Regions from separate parts of the Shewanella violacea DSS12 genome, predicted to be linked through region 1. Evidence: predicted binding sites of a transcription regulator. Region 1 holds the regulator's gene; each other region holds the start of a gene.
What was found. Region 1 encodes sigma-54, which starts transcription at its own class of promoters, with help from an activator protein. Its sites were predicted from a motif close to GTTGGCACGNNNNTNGNNT; they were not measured.

Region 1 (7,474 bases):
ATATGCCTAACGAAGTCACCTTCGGTGTCGATGAAGTTCATCTAAATCCTGGGGCTAAAAACGTGCTTAATAGCGTGGCCTTAGTCGCTAAAGAGTATGATAATACTCAAATCAATATATTGGGTTATACGGATAGTTCAGGATCTGAGTCATATAACCTTCGTCTGTCTAAAGTTCGCGCTGTTGAAGTAGCTGACTACCTTATCTCTCAAAAAGTTGAATATGCCAGAGTCAGATCTGAAGGTATCGGCGAGGCTAGACCCATAGCCAGTAATAGCACAGCCCAAGGTCGGACACAGAATCGACGTGTCGAGATTATTCTGAGCCCATTGCGTTAAGAGCTAAAGGCAAGAATCGAATTGATATCAAAAATGGCTTACATATGTAGGCCATTTTTTGTTTAGGCAGATAATTTATGGTGCTGACTAATGCGTTATCTCAATATGGTACCTAGGATTATTGAGATAAGCTTAGGTTAAGAGCCTTGAAGAGTGCTCAGTGATCACAGCAGGAAGAAGGTGGCTAGCCCGAGGAAGGCAAACAAGCCAATCACATCCGTGACTGTGGTTAATACCATGCCACCGGCTAGGGCCGGGTCGATATTCATTTTTTTAAGCAGTAAGGGAATACAGGCACCGGCAAAACCCGCCACCGTCATATTAATTAGCATGGCTCCGCCTATGAGTGCACCTAATGCCACATCTCCTTTCCAGAGCCATACGGCCACAAATACCAGTACAGACCATAACAGGCCATTGAGGAAGCCGATTGCCAGCTCCTTGCCTATGAGCCAGCGAGAGTTACTCTGTCCTATCTGACCCAGTGCTATGCCTCGAATCACCAGAGCTAAGGTCTGATTGCCAGCGACGCCTCCCATACTGGGTACTATGGTCATTAGAATCGCTATGGTGGCGAATTGTTCCAGTGTACCTTCAAACATATTAGTGACAGATGCAGCTAAGAGGGCGGCAAATAAGTTGATGGTCAGCCATAGAGAACGTTGTAAGGTACTCTTCAACACAGGGCCAAAGGTATCGCTATCATCATCCATTCCCGCCATGCCCATCATGGAGTGCTCTGCATCTTCTCTGATGATATCGACAACATCATCTATGGTGATTCTGCCTAGTAGCTGATTATCTTTGCCGATCACAGGTGCCGAGATCCAATCGTGGCGCTCAAATAATTGCGCGACTTCGCTGTCATTCATGCCAACAGGTATGCCCTCTAGATCCGAGGCCATAATGTCTCTGACCGATGCGTCCGGGTTACAGGTGAGTAGATCTGAAATTCTGACACCGCCGAGTAAATTGTCATGCTTATCGACAACATAGAGGGTATCAGTCGCTTCCGGTAGCTCTCCGCGAATTCTAAGATAACGCAGTATTACATCTATGTTGACGTCTGGGCGCAAGGTGACTGTATCAGTATTCATTATGCTGCCAGCCGTGTCGTCAGGGTAGGATAGAGCCTGCTCGACTCTGGTTCTATCTTGACTGCTCATGGACTGGAGTACTTTATTGAAGACACTGTCCGGTAAGCTACGCAGAATATAAGCGAGATCGTCGGTATCCATTCCTGCAGCGGCTTTGGCCACTCGTTCGGGTGTCATCTGCTTGATGAGGTTATCTTTTAGCTCCTCACCTAATTCATCTAAGATCTCGCCGGTATGATCCAGATCGATAAGTTGCCACAACACCTGACGCGTTCTTGGAGGGGAGGATTCTAAAATAAAAGCAACATCAGATGCCGCCATATCATGGAGCATGTTTCTGACATGGACGAACATACCACTACCAAGGGCTTGGGTGAGCCGATTTAGACGTTGATCTGTTGTTTCGCTGTCTAGTACTTCTCTCGGCATAGTTGACCCTCCTTTGGTGGTGAATTGATAATTTGATTTAGACTAGGGTTAACTAGCTAATGGATAAAAAGAAAGGGCGATTATAGCGTGAATTGATTAAAAGATTAGAGTTAACTCGCTTCATCGAATTTGGCATCGACCAGGGCACATATTGCATCGAGTGCGGCATCGGCATCCTGACCCTTACCGAGTAGAGTGATGGTTTTCCCCATGCCAGTCTCTAGCATCAACAGGCCTAATACGCTGGCAGCTGAGGCTTTTTTCTCTCCCTGCACTATGGTTATCTCGGCGTCAAATTCCGAAGCCAAGATGGCGAGTTTAGTCGCAGCTCGGGCATGGAGGCCGAGTTTATTGCATATGGTGACCTGACGTTCTAATTTAGTCATCGCTCAATTCGCGATGGCGCGCCTGAATCTTATGCTTACTGTTAGCAAAAAGCTTAGCTAACTGCTCAGTGACATAAACCGATCTATGTTGTCCGCCAGTACAGCCTATGGCAATAGTAAGGTAACTACGGTTGTTTCTTTCCAAGTGAGGTAACCAGGTGGCCAGTAAATTTTCTATTTGCCAGATAAACTTATTGACTGTTGGTTGTTGACTCAGAAAAAGTTGAACCGGCTCATCTAGGCCTGTCATGGGTCTTAGCTCAGGTTCCCAATGGGGATTTGGCAGGAAACGAACGTCAAACATGAAGTCAGCCTCCACCGGCATGCCATATTTGAAGCCAAAAGATTCGAAGTTAATTACCAGCTCTTTATCGACACTACCCAAGAGAATTTCACGGATCTTATCACTCAGGTCATAGATGTTGAGGTTGGATGTATCTATGTAATGATCGACCATCTTAGATACAGGTTCGAGTAGCTCTCTTTCATGTTCTATGGCTTCTTTCAGCGAAGTCTTAGTGCGGGATAGAGGGTGTAACCTGCGAGTTTCACTGTAGCGCTTCAGCAGTACTTCATCGCTGGAGTCTAAGAAGAAACTGAGTAGTTCTGTGCCCTTAGGGAGGTTAGCAAGTTGCTTTAAAAACTCTTTATCTTGCTCTGGCATATTACGCACGTCAACACTAATGGCGACAAGATCTGTGCTGCCCTTAAGTTGTTCGAGCAAGGTATCCATGAGCGGCAGAGGAAGATTATCGACGCAGTAGTAGCCAAGATCTTCTAGGACCCTGAGTACAACAGATTTTCCCGAACCGGAGCGACCGGATACCATCACCAGTTTCATTGTGTTATTACCTGATAGAGTTCTGACTCATCTTGAGTTTTTCGTAACTGTTTCACAATAAGCTTATTATTGAGCTTTTCGGCCATAGATGACAGAGTACTCAAATGCTGCTCACATTGATCCGCAGGTACTAAAAGTGCGAATAGTATATCTACAGGTTGCTTATCAATGGCGTCGAAGGAGATAGGCTCTTCGCACTTGATTAATACAGCAACCGGTTGACTTATGTTGCTCAGCCTACCATGAGGAATCGCAATACCATTACCTATACCTGTGCTTCCCATTTTTTCTCTCGCCAAGAGGCTTTCAAAAATCTCTTGTGAAGATAGGGTTGGGTATTGGACAGCCGCAAGATCGCTGATGAGTTCCAATACCTTTTTCTTACTGCCCGGAGTGGCGCAAGTGGTACACTCCGGCTGCAGGATGCTGCTTAATTCCATTATTTAATGCTTTGTTAGCTTCTCTTTGTGTTTAATAACCTGACGGTCGAGCTTATCAATCAGGGAGTCTATTGCGGCATACATGTCAGCATTCTCTGACATGGCGAAAACCTCACCACCGGCAAGGTGGAGTTTAGCTTCGGCTTTTTGCTGCATTTTTTGAACATTTAAAATAACGTGCACATTATTGATCTGATCGAAATGTCGTTCAAGCTTAGTGAACTTTTCTTCGACATAATGTCTTAGCGATGTCGTGATCTCTATATGGTGTCCAGTTAGGTTTATGTGCATAGAAATACTCCTCCAGTTTCCGATTTAACTCTTAAGTTGATGATAGGTAAATCTTTCGGGATTTAACTCACAACATAATTCCCTGTTTTACCAGGAGTTGAGCCTAACTAATATCGACTACAGGCCGCTTCTGGTGATTAGCACTTACAATAAGCGTTAATCAGGCCGTCACTTAAACTAGGTTCCCCTAGTTAGGCTATGACCTTTATTCCTTTATTCCTTATTCTACAAACTCTTACGTTGATTCGATGGTGGAATCAACATAGCTTCACGATACTTAGCTATGGTGCGTCTCGCAACCTTAATGCCCTGATCCGCTAATAACAAGGCCATCTTACTGTCGCTGAGTGGTTTCTGTTGGTTTTCGGCGGCGACCAGCTTCTTTATGAAAGCACGAATCGCGGTAGATGAACACTCCCCACCATCATCGGTAGCTACATGGCTTGAAAAAAAGTATTTCAGCTCAAATATGCCCCTTGGGGTATGCATATATTTCTGTGTAGTGACGCGGGATATGGTGGATTCGTGCATCTCAACGGCTTCGGCTATGTCGTTAAGTACCATAGGTTTCATTGCTTCTTCACCGAACTCGAAGAAACCCTGTTGGAATTTCACGATACATTTTGAGACTTTCAGTAAGGTCTCGTTGCGGCTCTCTAAGCTCTTGATAAACCATTTAGCCTCTTGCAGATGCCCACGAATAAACTGGCTATCTGCTTGACTCTTTGTACTTTTTGCCATAGATGCATAATGTTGATTTACACTGATCTTCGGCATGTTGTCTGGATTTAATTCGACCATCCAGCGACCTTTCTTCTTAGTCACTGTGACGTCAGGGATGACATATTCATCCTTGCCCGGGGTAACGGCCAATCCAGGACGGGGGTTAAGCGTCTGGATTAACTCTATGGCATCTCTAAGAGCATCTTCCTTGAGCTTAGTCTTGCGCATTAGCAGGCGAAAATCTCGTCCGGCGATCAGATCCAGATGGTCTCTGATCAGGATCCTGGCGTTATCTATATGTGGAGTCGTGTCAGCGTATTGTGCCAGTTGGATCAAGAGGCATTCACTGAGATCTCTGGCTGCGATACCGATAGGATCGAAGTGTTGGATGCGTTTAAGTACGGCTTCAATTTCATCCTGTTCAATTTCAGGATCTCCCATGGCTTCGAGAATATCTTCAATGCTCTGGGTGAGATAGCCTCTCTCATCTATGGCCTCAATGATGGCCGTTGCTATGGCGAGATCGTTATCAGAAAACGGTGTTAGATTCTTCTGCCATTCGAGATGCTCATACAAACCTTCGCTGGTCTCCCCCTGGAAGGGCATATCGTCGTCGCGCATGGCACCGGAAGTTGAGTTAGGCGATGCGGTATAGACCTCGTCCCAAGTGGTGTCCATGGGGAGCTCTTCGGGCATAGAATCTCGGGTTATCGCCTCGGAGGTTTCAACCGCTGAGTTGTCAATTGGGCCATCGCTCTCTGCAGTGGCACTAAAGTCTTCAGTGTCTACGGTCTTGTCTTCGCCATTGACTGGGGGATCAACTTGCTCTTCATCTAGTTCGAGTAAAGGGTTGGAGTCTAACGCTTGTTGGATTTCTTGTTGCAGTTCCAGCGACGATAATTGCAATAGACGTATAGCCTGCTGCAGTTGTGGTGTCATGGTTAACTGCTGACCCATTTTAAGCTGGAGTGACGCTTTCATTTACCGCTATTCCCTTCATGTAATTATAAAATGAGACAGCCTGCTTGGACTTGTTTGGGGCTTCTCTGAGCCCCTGAATTTTAGGCTAGGTAGCCGAGTATCTGTAGTGACTCATCCCTTAATACGCGTTAAGAATAAGCCTCTTGATTAACTATAGCTTGAATTGTTCACCTAAGTACACAGCTCTTACTTGCTGATTGTCCATGATTTCGGCGGGTGTACCTTCAGCGATTAAATTTCCGTGACTGACTATGTAAGCTCGTTCACATACGTCTAAGGTTTCACGCACATTATGGTCGGTGATCAGTACACCTAAACCACGGCTCTTAAGCTGCTGGATAATTTTTTTAATGTCGATAACCGAGATTGGGTCGACACCTGCAAAAGGTTCATCCAGGAGAATAAACTTAGGGTTGGCTGCTAAGGCTCTGGCTATCTCGACGCGTCTGCGTTCGCCCCCCGAGAGCGCCATGCCTTGGCTATCTCGGATGTGAGTAATATTAAATTCTTCTAGAAGATTCTCGAGTTGTTCTTCTCGAGCGTTGTTATCTATATCTGAGCGAGTCTGCAGGACAGCCATTATGTTATCCCGCACCGATAACTTCCTAAATATGCTCGCCTCTTGAGGCAGATAGCCAATGCCTTTTCTTGCCCTCAGGTGCATAGGATCTAAGGTTAGATCATCATCATCGATTAAGATCCTGCCTTTATCACTCTGTACTAAACCGACGATCATGTAGAAAGTGGTGGTTTTTCCTGCGCCATTAGGACCTAGCAGGCCGACAATCTGGCCGGTTTTTACTGTGATACTAACATCCTGAACTACGGCACGACTCTTATAACTCTTGGCAAGGTTGACTGCCTTTAGCGTCATCTGGCTCATTGCTTTTCCTGCCCTATGATTGGTAACAGAGCTGGCATAGCGTCTTGCTTATTAGCTTGATTGTTAGTTTTATCTTGTTCTATTTCAGGTAATTCCGTCGGTAGTTTCTTGGCCGCCGGCGGTTGTTTTGCCTTATCTTGGCTGGTATCTTGATAGCTTTCAGGCTGGATAATGGTGATGACCCTATCATTGCCTTTACTTTCAGCTATTAACTGTTGCTTAGCTATGTTGTAGCGAATCATATTACCTGTCACTCGACTAGCATCTTGTTCCAGCGTGGCATTACCTAGTAAGGTTAAGGTTCTGCTCGATAGTTCATATCTAATTTCTTTGGCACTGGCTGAAGCCGGGCGTCCATCTTCCATTATTTGCGAGTAAGTCGCGGGATTGCCTATGGCGACAAGTATTTTTCCGCCGCCATCTTCTTTAGAGGTCGCTCTGAGTTCGTCGGCCAAGATCTTGATCGATCCCTGAGTCACCTCTACCGGACCATGAAAGATCATCTGATTGTTCTTGATATCCGCTTCTTGACTAGAGGCTGAGATCTTAACTTCTTGCATGAGATCATTTTGCTTTGCTATACCACTAAAGCTTGTGACACACAGTAGAGCTGCGATGATTAGGTTATGTTTGTTCATATCGTCCTTCAAATGGCGTACTTGTCTTATTCACAACACATATGGAGCGTTGGTCTGAGTCTAATTATTTTTTACTTTTACTTTGGGCTAGTGCAGCTTAAGGCTAATTGACCTCATATACTCCTTTAACCTTACTCAATAGTTGTACTTTCTGAGCTTTAAGATCACCGAACAAGCCCATACCTTGGATCATAAAATCATTACCTGTGATGTACACCTCACGATCTGAGGTCATGATCATGGTATTGAGGTCTAATTCCAAGTAACTGGTTTTCATGGTTTGGATCGGCTCTTCAGCGTTGACTGAATCGATAATAACATCGTTCTCGAGCACGACTTTACCTGACTTTTTATCCAGTGTTCCCATCGTCGATTGCAGGCGCCATTTTGCTTGGCCACCGTTGGGATAGACTAGGTATATGGGCTT
Region 2 (7,474 bases), 1.0 Mb from region 1:
CACAACTCCTGTTTTACAAGCTCTGGCAGTCGACTTCTCAACGTTAAACGATTACCTAGCATGTATTGTTTCTGCTCTCGATAACCTAATTCTATTTCCCATCGATGCACGTATAAGTCAGCTATGTCTGTAACTGGATAACGCATGGGATCTATCATTGATGTCAAAACCGAGTATTCCTTGCCATTAATCTTTCGACTTATTAACCTAACTTCCAGTTCATAAGGCAGCTTTGGCCATCGTTTTCTGGCATGTGGATTGCTTTTTAATTGGACGATTTTATCGTTGCGCCCCAAGCTACGAACCACCTCATATTGGACATTTTTTTTCAAAGGGATCAACCAGTGTCGCTCGTTACCCGTGGTTTGCCACTGATGAAGTAGCCCCAGTGAATAAAATCCTCGGTCAAACAGTGTTAGGCTATGATCCGGTGTCGAGTCGATGAGCTTTTCGGCCAAAATCATCTCATTAACGGCGTAATCATCGAAAGCACTAGCGGTAATAAGATGACTACTTAATTCCATTTGGCAGACCATACGAACTTGAGGATATTGAGTATCTTTTTGTCGAGAGAAGGCTTCTGCGTTATCTGGAGTATCTTCTGTCCGCCACACTACCCCATCGACTCCGAGTAACATCGTCCATTCCAACTTGGGTGCAGGGCTTCACGATTCCAGTGAACTTGAGTGCACTCAAACAGTGCTTTCATTGCCGCTTCACCCAAATCTTTGCGTCGTTGAGTTAATGCGCTCGGAGCAACAAATGGCTTGCCCTCCCTATCAACGATGTCTAGCATATTAACGATATGAGCCATCGACTTATCGTTATAGATAGCCATACCGATAAGAAGCCAAGCCATTGACTCTAAGGTTAATTTACGTTTTCTAAGCGTGACAGTTTCAGTCAATGAATACGCTTCCTCTATCAGTTCCAGAGGGAGTAAATCTGCGAGAGTTTCAACTTGATGAGGTTTGAGTTGGTTGATCATGTCAAAAGCTTGAGAAACTTGCATAAAAAATCCGAGGCCTAGAGATAGGACTCGGATTCTGAAGCATCTAGAAAATCAGTCAACCGATCGATAAATCACTAAATGATCGGCATTACAGCCATCTGGCTGCGTTTTTTGTTTTTAGGTCACATTTAAAACGTGAGGCTGGGCTAATTTATGCTCAGCACCTGTTGTTCAAGCTCAGTGTCATACTGCCAAATTTGATATTGTGGATCTACGGCATCATAAAACCAGAGAACGCCTATCAATTTATCCTGGTGATTAGCCACCCTGATATTAGTGGTGAGCTTACCTTTATCTAGGGGGCCTCGGAATTGGCAGGACTCAAAGTTTACCGAGTAACTCGTATTACTGCCGCTAAACTCATCGCAGAGTGAGAAATAGGCTCGCTTGCTTGAGTCGATATTGATATCTATGGCAAGTTGAAAAACGCTCTCCATGATATTATCAGGATCAATGTTCAGATCATCTAATGACGTCGGCACCGGAGTGGCTGTTACCTCTGGTGTAACTGCTGGCGTTACCGTCGGCGGTGTGTTTGTTGCTGTTACTGCTGAGTCATCTTCTCCGCCTCCACAGGCAGATAGCATGCTGAAAATAAGCAGCAATAGAAAACGTTTTACATTTATCATATTCATCTCCTCTTTCCATGGTCTGGGTTATTGTTATCATTTAAGTTGCACTAATCTTGGAATATGAGTGTCGAAATAGGGTTGAGATACCAATTAGGGTTAGTGTTACCGCTATTATCCGCCGCGAAGTCGATAAACTCAGGATAGCAAGCGTCTAAACGTTGCCTTTCTAGTGGATGCTTCCAGCTGGTAGGTACTTCTAGTGCCCAACTCATACCAAATTTGTTAAGGAAATAAAGACCTTGACTGGGATCTGAGGTATCTTCTCTGGAACCAAAATAGGCGGTAGCAAATTTATCTGTAGGCGCTTTATTTTTAAGGTGGATCTCGAGTTTACGTCCAGGATGCTCGCCAAGGACCATTTTTGCCGCTTGGCCATGATCGGTTCCTGGGGTGGCAAAGATAAAAGGGTCATAGGGAAAGTCTGGCATTTGTGCTTCAGGTATCGCATTTACGAAGGGAATAACCATATTCCAAGTGGTTTGGTAGCTAGTTCCGCAGCCCGCTTCCGATCGAAGAAACTCACAGCCTGTAGCCAGAGTAATATAATCCCATAGGTCCTGAGCAAGAATAAATACCCCGTAAGTTTGACCGCTTTCCAGGGGAGAAGCACTCTGTCCAAGACCATCGATACTCCATTCGATAGTATTTTCCTTGATGTTACTCATGGCTATTCCTGGCAGTTGGATACCAAAACCGTTGTGATAAAAGGCGCCCGCCGCGGCAAGTTTTGCTAAAAACTCAACTCGTCTGACTCGACCATATTTGACGTATTCAATGAGTCTTAAGTGGAAAATAACATCATTCATGTCGTAATCTTCTTGAGTTGGATAGAGATCTTCATAAATGATAGAGGTAAAAGTTGAAGATGACGGGTAGTAGTTAATGGTGACGCCGCTTTCAGTCATGGTGACTTGATAGTCTTCGACCTCTCCATCTCCGGCTCCACCTGTTGGGCCAATATCGGCCAGACTACTGAAGCGAAATCTAGCCCATGTTTGACCAGTTTTTCCCCATGTAGGCACCTCTAAATTGACACTGTTACTGCCGGGTGAAAGGGCCTGGCCTATGATAGCCTGCTCGTCACTGTCAAAAACTCCATCTCTATTCCAGTCAAACCAAGCGTTGAGAAAGCCGCCACTGCCTGTTGCGGTGGCGAGAATGACGGCGGATTCACCTATTTCAAAACCAGTAGGGAAACTGATGCCATCTTCATCATCCATGCCGTCACTGTAATCGTCTGACAATGGGGCTGGGTAACCACTCGCTTCCCCGTCGACAGTGGAGCCTAGATAGAAGTCATCTATGATGGAGTGTCTGGCGCCATTAGATGCCATATAAGTGCCATAGCTATCAGGAGCATCACCAAAATCTACATTTTCTCCCACTGGCACTTCTGCCAAGGCGCAGCGGGCACCATCATTACTCGATGAGGAAGGGCCGTAAGCAAAAATATCGGCTAAGGGGTTTGAATCATTAACATTGAGGCGATAGATCTTACCGTCGCTATTGTTGCTCAGGTAAAGCACGCCGTCGGGATCGAAGAACTGTGCACCAAAGGTAAATTTTGAGCCCGTTGAGACGACGACTACACCGAGATTGGTGGCGGAGGCGTCAAATGGGTCGATGCGAAGTAGGCTGGCACTATATCCATTAGTGACGGCGTAGAGGTAACCATCACTGGGATGAAAGGCGAAGTCGGTAATGTTATAGGTTGCGTTAACCGTACTCCCGGCAACGAGCGTCATAGTGTAGTTATTGGGGTCATCTAAGGGGATTTTAAACAGGCCCTTATTTTTTCTATATCCGTACCAGACATTCTCATTGATGGCGACATCGCCGACAAAGAAGTTGCCTGCCGCCGCCGCATCGACATCTTTAGTCACGCTCAGAGGCGTAATCACATAATCATCACCAGTTTTACCTAAGGTGCTGGCTTCATAGTCCCAGCCATAGATATAGTTATCGTGATAGTTAAAGCCAACACCGTTATAGGATGAGAGTCGCTTCATGTCGTTTGAAAGTATCACATAGCTGCCTGTTGCTAATTCGACGCCGTATGCAATGGGAACAGAAGAGGGAGTTTGTATGATAAAAGCCTGAGTCGGACATGACTCAAATTCAGCAGTTATACCATCCCAAGCAAAGATAGATAAAATGGTGACGAAAAAGAGAGGGGAGAGAAATTTCATAGTTAGTCCCTATATGAAACTGGTTTCACTATGAAGTGCATGAGCCGTGCCATTGATTAACTGATTGATTTTAAATTGGTTATTATTTGTTGTTTATTCGGTTTTGCAATGTGCAACTCAAACTGCATAAGTTGAAATGGGCTTTATACTCACATTTACCTATCCCATAGTGTTGAATTTTGATGTTTAACGGTCAGAAAGCCCAAAAACTGTCTACTCACTAGTTGAATGTTTTTCAAGTTGATTTTTTTATCACTTCCTTAGTGAAAAGCTGCTGATGCTCTACTAAGCTCTGTGAGTACTGCTGTGCAGTGCGTATCATCACGAGTCAAGGAGAGACACATGTCAGCGAGTGTTCGTTCGCCACATCGATTAATTACCTATTTAGCATTTGTTATTACCCTATTTTTTGTCTTGGCCGTGTCAGCTAGTGCTCATTCTGCCGATAAAAAAGTGATTAAGGCACTGTATATTCCTCTTGCTGACCATTATGCATCTTTGGTGGCCTATGAGCGTTATCGTAAAGAGATGCAATTCGCCGATTATCAGCTAGAGCAGATGAAAAACTGGGATCTTTTGCGTGCCTATTTTCAGTCCGGGGAAGTCGATATGGCCTATGTGATGAGTCCATTGGCCATGGATATGTTTAGCGAGAAACCGCATTTCAGATGGATAGGCTTGATGCATAGAGATGGGAGCGCACTGGCGATTAATGATCTGCTCAATGAGCAGGTCAAGCTTGCTGCTGTTAGGCATGAAAGAAAGCCGGACGATAAGGTCGCCAAGGCATTGAAACAAGCATACGAGTCGACGGGTCGTGCAACTGAAATAGGCATGCCTCATCTGTTGGCGACTCATACTGTTGTCTTGTATCGCTACCTTAAAGAGCATGGGGTCACCATGAGTCTAACACCCAATTCAGGTACCCAGGTGTTAGCGATTGCTGTTGCGCCGCCTAAATCACCAAGTTTTATTAAGAGTAAGAGTAATAGAGCACAAGCTGCCGCATTTGAGCAGTCATTACCTTGGGCCGATGTGGTTGAGACGGGAGGGTTTGGTCATGTGGCCTGGTATTCAAAAGATGTCATGCCTTGGGAGCATGGTCATGTGGAATGTATCGCCTTGGCGACAGATGCTGCGATTAAAGATAAGCGTAAAGCTGTCAATGAAGTGATGGCTTATATCCATAAGGCCGGAGAGGACATAGAGGTTGCTCGTGCTCAAGGCGGTGAAGCACTAGAGCAGATAGTTAACATAGTGCGTAAGCATATACCGGCCCATACCCGAGAAGCCATTATTGCCAGTCTGGATCCCGATCTAAGAGTGATTAATTATCAAAATCTTGATGTGGATAAACCAGGGTTGAAATTGATCATGGATCTGGCGGTTGAGGGAGGCATCATCAAAAATGCTATCGATATCGAAGACTTTGCTGACGAAGGTTTTAGTCGCAATGGCTTTAATGGGCTGAGTCAGGCCCAATTGTCCCGCTAGAGTGAGAGAACCGATGGAACATGAATTCACACAGGCGCCGATAAATACGGTAAACAAGTTAAGTTCATTGAGCTTTAACCTGACTATGTGGTTTTTGATATTATCCTTGCTGCCATTAACCATAGTCGCCTGGTTCAGTTATCAGCAAGCCAAGCAGAGTCTGGTCGATGCCGCAGAAGAGGAGTTAACTCAGTCTTCACTGCTGAGTGTGCAGTCTATCGAGAGCTGGTTTAATTATCGTATGGTCGATCTTAACGTCGAAGCTGAGTCAATCAATGCGGGATTAATTCTGAGTTCGCTCTCTGAGGGCAAGGAGTCCAGTGGTAAATCTGCTAGTGAATATGTGACGAGTTACGATTGGACTAAACGAGTCGATGGCCAGCAAAATGACCTAATTGTATTAAGCCGCCAATATGATTATATCAGCGATATATTCTTGATTGATCTCGACGGCGACATTCTTTACTCAGTGGTTAGTAATGATGCTAAAGGTAAAAATGTCTTCTCGGCTAATTTAATCGACTCGCAGTTTACTCAAAGTTTAAAAGTGACCATGGACTCAGGTTTGGCAAACTTTTCTGGTTTAGAGAGGAGCCCATTGAGTCAAGGTCAAATCACAGGTTTCATCTCTGCCCCTATTCTCGATGAATTTGGCGGTCCTATCGGGGCCTATGTCATCGAATTAAAGTTCGATAATATTTTTAATATGCTGCACTCGACAATATCAGACGCCAGTTCATTAACCCATTACATCATAGGTCAAGATGGCATTCTGAGAACGCCAATAAAGGATAATTGGGAGCAGGTATTACAGAGACAAATTAATACTCGCCCCTTTATTGCCTGGCAGGGGAGAGGGGCTAATGATGGCACCGATGGCACCGATGGAAAAAAGAGCATAGCCTATGAATATATTGGTCCTTCCGGTAAAGAGGTGATAGGGCTATACCATACGGTTAACCTGGCCAACATAGAATGGTTATTGATCAGCGAGATAGACAGTGAGGAGACGTTACAAGCCAGTAATTGGCTGGGAAAAGTCACCCTGTTATTAGTACTTTTGACCGCGATGGGTGTGTTACTCGCCTCGGTCTTTATTGCACGTAAGATCACCCGGCCAGTGTTTAAACTTGCCCAGGCCAGCCGTAAAGTTGCCGCAGGAGAAAAACTAACTCGGGTTGATGTTAAAGGAAAAAATGAGATTAGCCAGTTAGCCAGAGCCTTCAATCACATGCTAGACGCTAAAGCACGCCACGAGGAGGCACTGTTAGAGGCTAATAGCCAGGTCATGGAGGCGCTGGATTCTCTGGAGGAGCACAAGTTTGCCTTAGATCAGCATGCGATTGTTGCAGTGACTGACTTGAAGGGAACCATCACTTACGCTAATGATAAATTTTCTGAGATCAGCGGTTATAAAGTCGATGACTTGATTGGCCAGAATCACCGTATCCTTAATTCAGGCTTTCATCCTAGTGAATTTTTTTCTGAGATGTATCGGACAGTATCTAAAGGCAAGGTATGGCATGGCGAGATCTGTAATCGCAATAAACGTGGTGAGATCTACTGGGTCGATACAACCATTATGGCCCTAAAAGATACTCGGAATTTACCTAAAAGTTATATCGCCATTCGAGCCGATATTACCGAGAGGAAACGAACCGAAATAGCGGTTAAAGAGGCATTGTCTCTGATGAATGCCACCCTGGAATCCACCGATAATGGCATCTTGGTGACCAGTATTGACGGAGAGATATTAAGGACTAACTGCCAGTTTTCACATCTTTGGGGAGTCGCTAAAGAGTTACTGGATAAAGGGGTTAACGATAGAGTCATATTAAAACAGATTAAGGTTCTGCTGAAAAAGCCTGAGACCTTCCTCAAACGTGTGGAAGAGATCTATGAGGATCGGGAGTTAGAGGCATTTGATACCATAGCTTTGATAGATGGACGAGTCTTCGAGCGCGCATCATCCCCTATGGAAGTCGATGGTGAGTACTTTGGCCGAGTCTGGAGTTTTAGAGACATTACCGAACGCACCGAAAATCAAAATGCTTTGCTGCAGGCGAAAGAGGAAGCCGAGTTAGCCACTAAGGCAAAGAGTGAGTTTTTAGCCAGCATGAGCCATGAGATCCGCACCCCAATGAATG
Region 3 (7,474 bases), 1.1 Mb from region 1:
ACTATGATATCCCTTAGATTTGATGATAAAGAGCAGAATGGATTTAACGATTCCGGAGCTATATTCGATGAGAAAGGCAATTTACTGGTCAATAAAGACGTAATTTGGGACCAACCATGGAGCGTCAACAATAAAGACGAGACTAGCTATGGCTTGAAACTTGTGCACTTCTTTGATTCGGATTGGAAATTTTCTGCTAGTGCTCATCATCTTGATATGAAAAATGATGCTCAAACGGGATCGCCTAAAGCTGAATCAATTCAAAGTGATGGCAGTTATATGATTTCAGCTGGTAATCGTCATAATAGCTATAATGTAAACACAGCCAGTTTTGATCTTACTGGAGAATTTGAAACGGGAAATATACAGCATCGTTTATTGGTAGGGTCTAATTTAGTTGATCATTCATATAAGCGTAGAAGTAGTTATGGTGCGATTGTAGAAGCAAACATAAACCCAAATACAGGCATTCCAGGAATACCCACAGATTACCCATCACCAGAAAGCAGTAATCAATATGACCGTGAAACGTATGGTATTTATACTCAAGACTTAATTACGTTTAATGATCAATGGGAAATTCTTGTGGGTGCCCGATACGATATTTACGTAAAACATAAGTCTAAGGAAGATGCTGAACTAGGCAAAGGAGAGGACAGAACCTACACAAATGTATTGCCTAACTTATCAATAATGTATCACCCTACAGATAACACTACGATTTACACTACCTATTCGGAGTCATTTCAACCTAAGGATCCTGTAGATAGTATTACAGATGCTAATGATGGTATGGAACGAGATCCTGAAATGGGTTTATTATATGAAGTTGGCTTTAAGTATAAAATGAGTGAGGCCTTGTTAACAACTTCTATATTTCAAATTAAAAAAGAAAACATATCTATAACCACTAAGCCTTATGTCGATCCAGATGATTCAAGTATTGATAGAATTACACAGCAACAAGGTTCAGAAATTCATAATGGTATTGATATTAATTTAACGGGGCGGATACATCCACTTGTCACCCTATCTGCAGGCGCTGCTTATATAGATGCAAAATATGAAGATCAACCTGAAAAAATAGGTGTTCACCCCACAGACATCCCTCACTTCAAAGCAAATGCTTGGGTCAATTATGCACTGACAAATAAATTAGATCTCAATCTTGGCGTTTATTATACCGGCGACAGTTATGGTGATAATAAGAATGAAGAAGATAAAAATGAGGCTTATACACTATTAGATTTTGGTGCCATATATCGCATGAATGTAAGTGAAGATCATGATGTAAAATTACAATTTAAAATTAATAATATACTCGATGAAGACTATGTAACGGGTGGAGATTATAGCGGTAAAGAATTTGGTCGTGGAAGGAACTACATATTAACTGGTACCTATCAGTTTTAATGTAAGGGATAACTCACTGGGTAGGCTAGGGCAGAGATTGTTCTGTTTTAAACTACCCAGTTAAATTAGCATTTTCCCCGCCAAGGCGCTTTGCCTCACCAAGGCGCCTGGCAATCAAGGAGCTTTGGTAATCAAGGAGCTTAGGCCATTCAGAGGGGGATTTCACTATTAGTGAGGGATTTTATATTGGCTGATGCCTAGCCTCTATCTGCTGAGCCCAACAAGACGCCGACCTTAACAAGACACAGACCTAACAAGACGTTAGTAATCTAATACAAGCGGCGAAAGTAAACGCTCACTACCAGCCAGGGTGCAGTGGCGTGCTTAAGACAGCTCAACAACCCAGCCCAATAAACAAGCCCAGAAAGACAACCAGACAACCACAATCAGACAATCAGACAATCAGACAATCAGAATCTGAAGTAAGCAGCGAAAGTAAACGCTTACTAATCGGCACTGTTACGGCGGCAAGACCATTACTTGCCACCTTGATTTTCAGTTACCAGCTCACTATCGCCTTGCGCCTTTATACAACTTAATGAGTCAGATTTCGTAACCAGACTCGATATTAGATGGCACGTTAACGAGTACAGCCTCTTTTTTCGAGATCTAAATGATGTACTTATTTCCCATGTTGAATGTGTTTTTGATGATTATATTTGAACCTGGAATGAGCTCATCTAAACATTGCATCCCACTATCCCCTTTCGATTTATAAAATTCTAAAACTGCCTCACATTTGGCTTTGTCACTATCAAAATAGCTTGCCGTTGGGAACGATTAAGCACTGCTGATTTCTCCTAGCCCTCTTGATAGCCCATGACTTGAGACAAACCATTGCCAGTAGGTGTGTGATGCGTGGCGGTAAGGTTTTATTTCAGAATACAAACCACCTGTAAACCATGAGGTCATAGCCATCTGTCGTTAGGCAGAGCTGAGGTCTAAACAAGAGTTAGCAAGAGCCATCATCAACGCCAGTACCTATGCTCACTTAGATGGTGAGCCATCTCGGATAGAGGAGTAGGGCAGAGCTTGGCATCACCACAGCTGAGTTGTTCTTGTATTATCAACTGATGTTCAAGGAGCGGAGGTCGATAGGTTACTAATATTCTGTGACTGCTAGTGTAAATGCTTGTGTAAAGAGCTGAGATAGATCAGCTTTCAGAGAAGGAGAGCTGTTTTCTGCATTAAGTATCGATTGATTTAGTTTGTGTTTTTTTAAATTTTTTAAAGTAAGAGCTTAGCTTTAATGGGTAAAGTAATTGACCAAAAATATTACCTCCAACATTGTAAGAAATTCCTAAAGGTATATTACAAAGACTTGGTACTCTATAAGTGCCAAAAGCACGATCAAAGACAGAAAATACAGTCGCAAAGTTAGTATTGTAAGCCGCAGGTTCATTAGCATGATGCCATTGGTGCATTACTGGTGATACAAATACTTTATTCCATGCACCATAATTCCACGGCAGGTCAGCATGAATAAAATAGCCGTAATAGTGGCGTACTAAACTATTGGCTACTAGAGAATAAGGGGGGAATCCTAGGGATATTAATAAACCAGCATCAATTATAGTGGTCGTCACACGGTTAAACGGATGGAACCTTTGCAGGGTAAGCCAACTCATATTAGTGTCTGAATGATGCATAGCATGTGAAGGCCAGAGCATACGAGAGTGTTCAAGTCTATGTCGCCAATAACCTATAAAGTCACCACAAAAAACAGCGGAGAGTATAACCAGCCATTCTGGAAGAGACTCCCAAAATTGTGAAAAGGCCTCAACAACGTTTATTGAGTACAACCACCCAAGATTAGTAAAAGTGAATGAAATTAAAACTAAGTTAAAACACATGATACTAATATTAAAAATACTATTAGGTAAACATGTACGAAAGGCTGTTAGTGCAGACTTTCCCTTTACAAGGTAGGCAAGCAAGCAAAAAAGTACTGTAGGAAGACTTAAGCTCTGAAGGGCGGTGACTATACTGGCCAATATACTGAAGAGCTCATCTGTCATTGATCATTCCTAACCTTTTTTTAAATTTGAAGCTATCCATCCATTTAACCATATAAGCTGAGGCGTTAACAAGGTTGTGGGAATGTTGAAGCTAAGTTGCCACGCGCCAGTTTGCTATGAGCACTTGTAAATTAGGGAGGGGGGGCGCGTTGTTAATCAAGGGATTTCTACAGAGTCGAAATTCAACCTCTAAAGTAAACATTAACCAGATTAGATGCGGCTGAGGGTATCAGATTCAGGATGTTTTCCTAACGGTCAGAGAAGGCTTTATAACGCCTCGAAGAACAGTCTAAAAATAAAGAGGGAACATTTTGCGAGCCGCAGGCTATAGGTAAAGCTGAAGTAATCTAATTAAGGAAAACGAATAGGGAACAATAAAGCTAGATAGGCAAGAAAAGAACTGCTGATCAAGTGTCAGTGACACTTGATAAATTATGGTCTCCCCACAGGGACTCGAACCCCGATCGATCGCTTAGGAGGCGACTGCTCTATCCTGTTGAGCTATAAGGAGACGCCTGTGATTATACTGATTTTCGCCTCAATGAAAAGAGGCGATGAAAAGCTAATGAGTTCAATTGCTTGTTTATCATGCGATTCAAGTCATTAATTTATATTTTTGGCTACATTTTTATCGCCAAGTCATTAATTTGCACGTTATAAGAGGCATTTCTATCCACTAGAATTGCCGTGGCAGTTTTTTCGGTGACTTGGTCAATTCTAATTTCTGCAGGACTTTTCCCCGCGACTGCGCGCATTTTATCGAAACGGTCGGTGAAGTTTTGTTGCAGTACTAACTGAAACTTATCGCCGACTCGGATGCCGTGGCGTCGGCCTAAGTTTAAAATGACTCTGTCATGCTGCTTAGCGATGATTTGTCCTAATACCGGGCGGCAGCTCAAGCTGCTATCTATATCTTCCACCACATTGGCTAAGACCTTATCGATACTCTTGCCATAGGCTGAAGCCCAAAACCTGTGATGATTCGAGAGGACGGTTTCTTGGCGTTCAAATTCCCAAGGAGAGGAGGTGATGTATGACTGGCTCCATATCTGTTCGCCACTGATCCCATGATAGAGGGATAGCCTGATGTGAAATTGACGAATGGGATCACTGTGCCATAGGCCTAACATCTGGCTTTCGGCTGGATCGGTCGATATATCGATAATCTCAGGTAAAAGCACATATTGGCTATCGGTGATTTCGCTGAGCCAGCTTGGTAGGCGGTATCCTCGTATATCCACGAGTGCTTGTTCGACATCTAAACGTTCGTCGGCATGGATATGTACAAAGCTGGTCAGTGACTGGGCTTGCAGTGCATCACCTAATCGCTGGGATAGGTCTTTTTCAAAAAAACCGATATTACCGTAGCGTAATTGAGCCCTATCTTGAATTAAAAACTGAGGCACTAGTATGGCGGCTTTTAGTTGCTGGCTATCACATTGTAAGCCTTTTGATTCCATGACATCGACTCGGAGCATTACGGTCAGTTTTTGGCCCTCTATGAGCTCGTTGACTAACTCCACTCTGTTAGCTTGGGCCTGGTTTGTGAGAGAGAAACTGTCTTGCACCAGTTGTCCATTGAGGACTTTTTGAGTGCTGGTGAAGTTGGCACCATTTTTTAGTGTGGCATAGGTTAATGCCTGCTCTATGGCATCTTCCCGGGCTTTGCTTATGTTACCGTCGACAATATTTGCCTGACCTTTGACCACTATCCATGCAGCGCTGATACTTGAAGAATAAGTGATAAAACTGAGCAAAATTATTGCGAGGATAATTTTCATGTTAGGTGTCCACTTCCAAATCTATGATGGCGTTCTCCAAGTAGACTATCGACTTAAAAAACGGGTTTAACTCATGGGCTGAACTTATGGGCTTAGCTCATGGGTTTAAATAATGGGTTAATACAGATGATTTGAAATGGTAAGTGTCGCATTTCTGACACTCGTTAGCTCAATCTGCCCATTATCTTGCTGGTAACACTAATTAATAACGATTAAAGCGTTATTAATTAAATAAGCAATTAATATGCCACAACCTGGTTGAGAACCGGGCTAGAGGCTGTACTAAGCTTGTGCCTAAGTCGGCGTGTATCATATCTTGCTCTGTGTGCAATAACTCAGCTTTAGCTTTGTATTATTACGCCGATAAACCTCTATTAGGTAAAACATATCTCTAGTGTATTTCTGACTTGAATAATGATGGCGTAATATTTGCTTGAATCTTACCTTGAGTCATAGATTCTATCCTGCTGGTCAATGGCACTTAGATACACATTGTCCGGCAGACAATGGTGATATTGGCATTTTTAAAATAGTTAAAGACTCGAGTCTGATGCATGAGTCAGATAATTGAGGTTTACGTGATCATCCGGGAATTAAGTATGCGTAAGACACTAGTATTTATTGCCGCGTTACTCTTGAGTGCGTGTGCAAATAGCGGTGAAGACCAGTCAACAGATAACCTTGAACGAGGCAATCAGTTGCCGTCCACATCGGCCATGAATCATTTATCTGAGCAAATTGTCAGAGAGCTGGTTGAGCAAAATGACGAACTCAGGAGTGATCAGCCTCTGCTGGTTGCAACCCCAGTCTTGTTAGACTCATTTAATCAGACAAATGCGTTTGGATTACAGCTACAACAAGGTTTAATTGCCGCCTTACATGGGCGTCAGTTTAACTTGGTGGATATCAATGTGGGTGACAATATCAGGGTGACTCCCCAAGGAGACTTTCTCCTGACTCGAGATTGGAAGAAGTTACCTTCAGGAATCGCTGTGGAGCATGTTGTGGTGTCGACTCTGAGTATGAATACTAAAGGGATAGTGGTTAATTCCAGGATAGTGAATATTACCAATAATCGCGTGGTTTCGGCATCACAGGGAGCATTTAATATCAGTGAATTACCTGGCTACCTGAAAGCATCGGAGACCATCACCTCACGAGATGGTTTGTTATACAGAGATCCCGTTAGAGGATTGCAGCAAGTTCAAGTCATAGGTGGTTCACAATGAAAAAATGGCTAATCCTAACCTTAATGTTTATCTCAGGCTGTGCGTCACAGGACAGGTATATAGAGTGGGAAACCCAGGCTCCTGATAGCTTTCCTAAATTAACGGCAATAGGCTATGCACCATTAGATACTCAGCCTGCCCAGTCTCAAGCACAAAAAGTGGTAATGGCGATGCAAGCCTCTAAAATTGCTGCATACAGAGAATTGGCCGAACAGGTGTTTGGCCAGCAGTTGTCAGCAAGCAGTAGTGTCAATGACTGGATGTTATCTAGTGATAGCATTCAAGCTTCGGTATCTGGAGTGATACGTGGTGCTAAGGTGGTAAAGAGTTATCCTGCTGGGGATCATTATGTGACTGAACTAGAGTTAGATTTTTCCTTGGTATGGGCCTTGTATCAACAGCAAAATAGACCGCAAAAAATAAAAGAGATCACTTACTTTTAAGTATTCTTAGTTGGAGACAGGAAATTACCAGTTTTTCTGTCTTCGATTGTCTTATCTATCCCACATTCCTCTCTCACCCTTAGCCGATTTTGTTTATGGCTTTCTTTGGCAGCTCACTCCTAGCTCACTCTATAGTTTGGTCCATAAACCAGTGGCTGGCTTTCTTTGATGACTTCTTGGCATAATCTGGCTAATGGACCTCTAGTTAATGAACTTCTAATTAATAGGCTTCCAATTTATAGGCTTCCAATTTATAGGCTTCCAATTAACGAGCGGTCTAATTAATCAACAGCCTAGCTAATGTACTTCTCGATTATCTAGTTTATGCACTGTTTAGCTAATGAGCGTTTCAATATAAGGGGATTAGGCTTAACTTAATTTGAACCCTTTGAATCTTTTGAACACGTCTAAGACATGGCAGTGACAGTGTTTGGAGTTTAGCACTCTGAGTCCGGTCTAGGAGTCGCCTGGTCATTATGGGGTTATGACATGTTTACTTAGCTGGTGGGGTTCGAGCTTAGAGTCTCAGCGCAATTTTGAGCCTTTGTAGACTATAGGGAAGGGGGAGCGCTATGCCTGGGGCACCAAGA
Region 4 (7,474 bases), 2.4 Mb from region 1:
AGATGTTCATCCGCTTATAATCCGGATATGAGCCCCCCTCCACATAGCCAACCGAGCGAAATGCCAGATGAGCCGGGGTGTCGTTCTTCTCGGCGCAGGCCGACTCGCAGGCATGACAACCGATACAGTTATCTGCGGTAAAGAAGAAACCATGCTGCTTGTTACGATCTGGATTCGTGCCCACTGCCGGATTGTCGTTGATAAACATGGAGCGGCCCACAGGATTATCGGTCAACTCCACCAAGTCGATACGCTTGCCGTAGCGGTTCTCTATCTCGCTATCTGTCTTAGGCAGATAGGCGTAGGCCTGTTCCTCGGTGCGTACTTCCCAATGATCCGAGCGCCCCAGCTGCTCTTCGCCTCTCTTAGGTAAAACGTTCGCTTTGGTCACCTTTATGCTTGAGCCGGTCTCTGGGGTAAATAGCCCTACCCCAGCCTTGTCACTGTCACTGCCACTGTGCAATCTGCTACCTTGAGTTATCTGTGATGTCATTATCTCGTCCCCAGCCTTGAACCTCAGGCTTCAAATTCGCAAAATTATTCCCTAACCCTAAAACGCACGACGCTTGACATTGATCCGCGCCGCTTCATCTTGATCGATCGGCTCTATTCGCGTGCTGCACTGCTTAAATGCTGGCTGACGTGAATAGGGATCGAGTAAGCCTAAGGTGAGACGGTTGACACAATCGTGGTAATGAAACGGGATAAACACCATGTTACGGGGCACCCTATGGGTTAACTGCACCATCACCACGGCATCGCCGCGACGACTCGTGAGGCGAACATAGCTCTGGTGTTCGACCCCAAGCTCTTTAGCCGCATCTGGGTTCATCTCCATGTACGCCGTTGGGCTGAACTTGTTGCAGTTACCTATCTTGCCCGTACGGGTACGGGTATGAAAATGCTCCACCACCCTGCCGCTATTAAGCCAGAAGGGATACTCGTCACAGGGCTGCTCGTTGTTGTTATAAAAATTAATGGGCAGCAGATTTGCCTTACCTGACTGAGTCGGAAACAGGCCATCGCTGTAGAGTCTGGCTGTGCCTTTGAGACCTTCATCTTGTTCTCTAAATGGCCACTGAATGCCTCGGGCTGCCTCGATTTTCTCATAGGTCATACCCGAAATATCTAAGTGACGCGGCCCCCCATGGGACAACTTGCCCTTAGACAGGTATTTCATCTCTTCGAACGCCCCTTCCGGTGTCTCGGGAAAATGGATCATCTGGCCGTTATCGAAACGCTTGGCCAGCTGATTAAAGATCCAAAAATCTGGCTTAGAATTCTTAAAGGGAGGCAAGACATTACAGATCAGGTTGACCCTGCGCTCAGTGTTAGTGTGGGTACCCTCTTTTTCGGCCCAGACCGATGCCGGCAGATACACATGAGAATACTGGTTAGTCTCGACGTCACTATAGACGTCTTGGATAACCAGAAAGTCCAGCTTCTCCAGCGCCTTACGGATACGCGCCGTGTTGGGCATTGAGGTCATGGGATTAGTGGCCACGATCCACAGGCCTTTTATCTCTCCAGTCTCGATGGCTGGAAAAATATCGGTCTCGGCCAGACCGCGTTTCTTGGGAAAGAACTCAGGATCTATGCCCCAAAAATCGGCTATCTCGTTTCTGTCGGCTTCATTTTCCAGATAACGATATCCGGGTAAGCCCGAGCAAGATGACCACTCTCGGGTGCCCATGGCATTACACTGACCGGTTATCGATAAGCTGGTGCCACCAGGCTTACCTATATTGCCGGTTATCATATTCAGGTTATTGATGTTGGCGACACCATCTGAGCCGTGGGTAGATTGGTTTATCCCCATGGTCCAGATGCTCATGGCCGTCGGTGCCTTAGCATAAATTCTCGCCACATTACGTATGGTATCTTCGTCTATGCCGCAAATGTGTTGGGCTTGCTTAGGATCATAGTCCTGCACCAGTGCTTTAACCGCCTCGAAGCCTTGGGTATGGGCGTCGATATAGGCCTGATCTTGCAGCCCTTCATTGATGATCACATGCAGCATGGCGTTGATCAGTACACAATCTGTGCCTGGGGTGATAGGTAGATGGATATCGGCAAATTGCGCCAACATGGTCACTCGAGGATCCACCACAATCAAAGGAAAATGACGCTTCTCCAGCGCCTCTTTCAGACGCCAATAGATGATTGGATGCTGCTCGGGAAGGTTGGAGCCAAAAGCCATCAGACAGTGGGTATGCTCGAAGTCATCGTAACAGCCCGGCGGACCATCGGCGCCGAAGGAGCGCTTATAGCCGCTGACCGCGGATGCCATGCACAAGGTGGTGTTACCATCATAGTTATTAGTGCCTATCACGCCCCGGGCAAGTTTGCCTAAGGTGTAGAACTCTTCGGTTAACAGCTGGCCCGAAGAGACGATGGCAAAAGAATCACGGCCATACTTGGCTTGAATTTCTTTGATTTTATCGGCCGTGGTATCCAGGGCATGATCCCAGGAGGTAGGCTTAAAGTCTTCGAAATGCTTGTCTCTTATAAGAGGCTCGGTTCCCCTGCCCGGACTCTCGAACAACTCGTGCTCTAAGATCCCCTTGATGCAGAGTTTTCCCCGATTCACATCGGCGCCAGCATGGCCACGGGTGGTAACAATCTTGTTCTGCTCGTTTAAGCCTATTTCGATGGAGCAACCCGTAGAGCAGTAGTTACAGGTGGTGTACTTCCACTGTGCAACTTTCTTGCTGGGTATCACGATAGGCTTTCTTTTTTTACGACCAAACAGCATAAAATTCGCCCCACATTCAATAGATTCTATTTTTAGTTAAGCTTTATCTAAGCTTTACTAGAGTAATGCACTAGCCGTGCCATAGATTTTAATCATATTAAACAGTAGGTTATTAACACCCTCGATTTGTGACATGCTCAAGATCAGTGCTTTCGCTTTAAAGTGGTGCACTTCTGGTTTTAAAATAAATTAAAATAGTTAACCCCTTTTCACTTTCAGGTCGTTTATAAGGGAGATCTGAAACAGAAACAGCCATTTTTTATCTTTGGAGATTTTATGAATTCATCGACACTTAGCACCACTAAGAAAGCATTGACCATCACATTTTCAGCAGCAAGTATCTTAGCCGTGTCACTATTATCTTTTAATGCATCGGCCACCACCCCGGGGCATCCTAGTGGACATAACCAAAATATAATCACATCTCAAGCCTTCTCTTCATCAAATTACCAAGCCCAAGAAGCGACCAAGATGTTTCCGGCACCAGAAGCTGGCATGGTGCAACATATACTCACTCTGCCTAAGCTAGATGATGAGTCGAATTACATGGTCGAAATACTGATAGGCCAAACTCAGATGGTGGACTGTAATGGCACAAGCTTGTCCGGCGACTTGAAGCAAGAGTCGGTTAAAGGTTGGGGATATAGCTATTATCAAGTTGATTCGATCACGCAAGGGCCAACGACCATGATGGCGTGTTTTAAGCAAGCCAAAAAAGAGGCATTCGTGTCAATAAGAGCCGATCTGAAAATCAAGTATGACAGTCGTCTGGCTAAGGTGTTTTACCTACCAAAAGGCAGTGAATTAAGATACAGGATCTGGACTGTTGAGAGTCAGTTCAACACCTCTAAGCTAATGAGTGAATAATTACAAATAGGTAAATGCCAGCTAAAACTGGCATTTACCTTTCACATATTCTTGCCACCTTTCTCTTGGCACCTTTCTCTTGGAGAAGAGTTATTTAAATTCATTAGTCCAGGTCTGATAACTTGCTCATTTATTCCCAATGCTGAGAATAATATGTTATTGAAATCCAGTGTTCGACCATACTATAGACACAGATAGCAACGAACAGAGCCGCAGCTATGAACAAACAAATTAAGCTGAAATTCGATGCTTATCCTGCCGACGTAGCACAAATTTTAATGGGATTAAGGCGAACCATCTTGGAGTTAGCAGCTGAGATAGAGGATGGAAAGGTCGAAGAAGCGTTAAAGTGGGGAGAACCTAGCTATATTGTCAAACATGGCAGTACCATACGGTTCGACTGGAAAGCGGCAAGCCCCAAGCAGTACCGTATCTATTTCAATTGTAAAACCTGCTTAATTGAGACCTTCAAAGCACTCTACGGCAATACCTTCACCTACGAAGGCAATCGAGCCATGGTATTTTCAACATCAGATATCATACCCATGACACAGCTCAAACATTGCCTCTCATTGGCACTGAAATACCACTCAATTAAACATCTGCCCCTATTGGGTGCCTGACAGGAGCAAGCTAAACTCTTTTATCCCTCCCCCTCATATCACTATGTAACAAATGTAAATATTAGACTTATCCATTATAACGACCTTTACAAATCCCTTTCCATAAGCATAATGAGATTGATTCTTATTTGCGTTAAGGGTTTTGGATATTGAAGGAGTAAGGGGATGGATACATGGCGACAACTGATTTATGAAGCAAACCAAGCTTTTCAGGCTGGCAATTGGCAAGATGCTGAGCATCAATATTTGGTAGCAGTGTCGAGGATTAATTACCTCTATAGCGAACATGCCAACGATGAGCAGATCATGATGGCCTGGTTGGCCAGTTATCATAACTTGTCGGAGCTCTACGGTAGGCAGGGAAAAGCCGAAGCTCAACTCAGCAATATTATGATCCCTTACCATCAATTAAAAAATCGACTTATCACCCAAGCAGATAATGAACCCATCTATGTTGCAATCCTCCACGGATTGAAACTCAGTTGCAAAGAGTTATACCTGTATCAGAAGAAACTATTACAAGAGTCGAAATGTATCGATATGAATGCTTTGGCTCCGGTCATTCACTAATTGTGACCATGCCTCAAACCATCCACTAAATAGATAAGGTCTAGTATCCATGAAGCAAAAACTTACAGCAGCACTCACCTTAGTATCTAGTCTGCTTATCGCCCCAGCGGCCTTAGCACATGCAGGACATGATCATGCTCATTGGTCGTCGTCTATGATTCACTTGCTGTGGATTTTGCCTGCCGTAGCAGCCCTAGGACTCGCCATCACCATGTACCGTCGCAAGAAATCCGCAACTCAATCAGACAGTAAATAAGGGGCGAACATGTTTTATAACTTATTGAATAAAATCGACAATAAAGCCCCTTTTAAGCGAGCCTCGGCCCACTGCGATATTCCATGCAAGATTTACGACCCCATCACGGCTCAGCTGGCAGTATTGACCATGATCCGCATGGTCGACTTACTCGAAGAGCTCAATGCTAAACCGTCTCTGACGGCCAATGAACAAGCCCAATTCGGCCGTTTAGTGGCCGAAAAGGAAGTCCATGGCCACAAGGTAAAAGATGAGATCACTGTGATCTGGGGCGACTACATCAAGCAACCTCAGTTAGATCAATTTCCAGAGATCCATGAGCTAAGTCACAGCATCATGCTGGCGGCATCCAAAGCCAAGCAGCATATAGATCGTGATGCGACCCTGCTACTGCTGGACAAGGTCAATCGCTTCGCTGAGATATTCTGGGAAACCAAAGGAATTAAGACTTATCAGGCCACCTGCCCTTATCCACCTGCACAGACCTTGATTTACCCACAATTAACATAGCTAAATACATTGTTAGCTTAAGGATCGCTCATGTTTGGGATCAATCTATACCGTGTTGCCGGAGCCAGTATGCAGCCACGTATTCCTGCCGGCAGCTTCGTTCTCTGCATGAGCGCCTTTCATCGTACGCGTTTAAAGGTAGGCGAAATATACCTTTTCGATCACCCCAGACTCGGTGAACTGATCAAGACTCTGGTAAAAATAGACAGCGCGGGTAACCTCTGGTTCAAAGGCGAAAATAATACCAGTATATCCAGTCAAGGGATGGGGCCCATAAGGAGTGGCCGAGTCATAGGTAAGGTCACACTTATCATCTCGGCCTGAGATGACAACTCACAGCCTAGCCATTAACCCGCTGGGATTTGTCATTCAAAGATACTGGCAAGTTAAAAACCTCATCTAGAATCATCAATTGTCACCTAAGATGCAATTTGTTAACGTTAAGCCATGACAGCATTTCATATCAGCAGAATACACACCTCCAAAGGTATTTTCAGGCTGAGCGGCCACGAGGCTCAGACACTGGAGATATCTGCTATCGAATTCATGGGCACAGATGGCTGGGTGGCATTAAACTTGAACGATGAAAACTCCCGCCAATTAATCATCAGTCTAGAGCAGGAATTTTTAATCCATTTACGGTCGCAACATACCGACTAATATTGACTACAATAATAGCGCTAGAGCGTAAAACTAGAATATAAAACTAGAGTATAGAACTGACAAAGAAAGCTAACAGAAAGAAGAAATAAGGATGGCTAAGATTTGACTAAAGGCGAATTCGCCCCAGAATACACCAAGAAAGAGAAGCTAAGCTTGCTACTCATGCATATCGCTTGGGCGTTACCTCTGCTTTTTGTCACCCAACACTATTTCTTACCTTGGTTTAGCGTCTATATTACCCAGGCACATTGTTATCAATATGCGGGCTGGGCTGGCAATGAACTCGTGTTTTACGGACTGTTTGTCGGCCTGCCAGTTTCACTCGTTTGCATCATTTTACTCATTGAAGGCCCGAGAACGCTTCAAATCATACTCTCACCTAACGGATCTGCGCAAAATCCCCTTCCCAATGAAAAGGTCTTTAAACCCACCCGCTACATGTATGGCGCAAAAGCAAAAATTAAGCCTACAATCTTACTCATATTGTTGATGTTAATTTTGGCTATGTCCATTCGAGGCATTTTCTGGGCCCAGGACATTATCGCGATGACAAGCACAGACATAACCAGCACCTGCCCCCCATGTAAACTATCTCTAACAACCCAAATTAGTCGCTAATTCAGCCCTATAAAAATTAAAACGCTTCGAACTGTTTGGCCATTCTCTGTATCTGGGCTAACGGTACATTATGATTATTGCGCTTGGCGCACAGGACCTGATGTTCTGGGTCTTGAGGGTCACCAATTAACACCATGCGAACCTGATAGCCCAAGGCCTTCGCCGCGGCTTCATAAGCCATGAATTCCCAAGTAGCCATATTCGTATTATCACAAATAACTAAAGGCTGAGATACAGACAGTGCATGAATAAACCCGCTTAGGTTGCGTTGATGATACTCGGACAAGCGTTTAGCTTCGAACCTGTACTCATCTCCCACATAGAACAAAGTATCCGTCGAAAAGTATCCCTTGCCCCGAATGTTCATGGCGACTTCGAGTGTTTGACTACCAATGAATTCATCGACCCAACGAGACTTACCACTGCCGGGAAGACCGCGCATAATTATCGCTAACCTATCCAGTCTTGGTGTCTGTTTAGCTTGAAGATTATTCAAGTTATCCTCCATGTACCATACTCCAATACCTTATGTGCCATAGCATCACTGACTATCATTATTGATAATTGCGCCGGATAAGATCCGCTCAACCATCTTTGGCAATATTTCACTGG

Region 2: SVI_RS06135 (LruC domain-containing protein) is a predicted target of sigma-54. The motif match lies at 3,869-3,887, and genes of this name have one in related genera.
Region 3: SVI_RS06490 (FlgO family outer membrane protein) is a predicted target of sigma-54. The motif match lies at 5,629-5,647, and genes of this name have one in related genera.
Region 4: SVI_RS12840 (molybdopterin oxidoreductase family protein) is a predicted target of sigma-54. The motif match lies at 2,821-2,839, and genes of this name have one in related genera.

What each region holds. Positions count from the first base shown of each region.
Region 1 covers NC_014012.1:477,577-485,050, forward strand. The annotation lists gene SVI_RS01895 (OmpA family protein) at 1-338, shown strand, start outside; gene mgtE (magnesium transporter) at 503-1,864, opposite strand; gene SVI_RS01905 (HPr family phosphocarrier protein) at 1,975-2,250, opposite strand; gene rapZ (RNase adapter RapZ) at 2,243-3,091, opposite strand; gene ptsN (PTS IIA-like nitrogen regulatory protein PtsN) at 3,088-3,531, opposite strand; gene hpf (ribosome hibernation promoting factor) at 3,535-3,822, opposite strand; gene SVI_RS01925 (RNA polymerase factor sigma-54) at 4,048-5,526, opposite strand; gene lptB (LPS export ABC transporter ATP-binding protein) at 5,678-6,409, opposite strand; partial or broken gene lptA (lipopolysaccharide transport periplasmic protein LptA) at 6,514-7,047, opposite strand; gene lptC (LPS export ABC transporter periplasmic protein LptC) at 7,151-7,474, opposite strand, start outside.
Region 2 covers NC_014012.1:1,522,227-1,529,700, forward strand. The annotation lists partial or broken gene SVI_RS06125 (IS4-like element ISShvi2 family transposase) at 1-1,012, opposite strand, end outside; gene SVI_RS06130 (hypothetical protein) at 1,159-1,647, opposite strand; gene SVI_RS06135 (LruC domain-containing protein) at 1,692-3,833, opposite strand; gene SVI_RS06140 (ABC transporter substrate-binding protein) at 4,176-5,327, shown strand; gene SVI_RS06145 (response regulator) at 5,341-7,474, shown strand, end outside.
Region 3 covers NC_014012.1:1,605,659-1,613,132, forward strand. The annotation lists gene SVI_RS06465 (TonB-dependent siderophore receptor) at 1-1,413, shown strand, start outside; gene SVI_RS06475 (sterol desaturase family protein) at 2,601-3,431, opposite strand; tRNA gene SVI_RS06480 (tRNA-Arg) at 3,867-3,942, opposite strand; gene SVI_RS06485 (flagellar assembly protein FlgT) at 4,052-5,212, opposite strand; gene SVI_RS06490 (FlgO family outer membrane protein) at 5,812-6,441, shown strand; gene SVI_RS06495 (LPP20 family lipoprotein) at 6,438-6,884, shown strand.
Region 4 covers NC_014012.1:3,082,624-3,090,097, forward strand. The annotation lists gene SVI_RS12835 (DmsC/YnfH family molybdoenzyme membrane anchor subunit) at 1-493, opposite strand, end outside; gene SVI_RS12840 (molybdopterin oxidoreductase family protein) at 551-2,755, opposite strand; gene eco (serine protease inhibitor ecotin) at 3,032-3,622, shown strand; gene SVI_RS12850 (DUF1801 domain-containing protein) at 3,841-4,245, shown strand; gene SVI_RS12855 (hypothetical protein) at 4,411-4,815, shown strand; gene SVI_RS12860 (hypothetical protein) at 4,865-5,071, shown strand; gene sodN (superoxide dismutase, Ni) at 5,081-5,581, shown strand; gene SVI_RS12870 (S24/S26 family peptidase) at 5,612-5,905, shown strand; gene SVI_RS12875 (hypothetical protein) at 6,029-6,241, shown strand; gene SVI_RS12880 (hypothetical protein) at 6,347-6,862, shown strand; gene SVI_RS12885 (AAA family ATPase) at 6,879-7,370, opposite strand; gene cobB (Sir2 family NAD+-dependent deacetylase) at 7,404-7,474, opposite strand, start outside.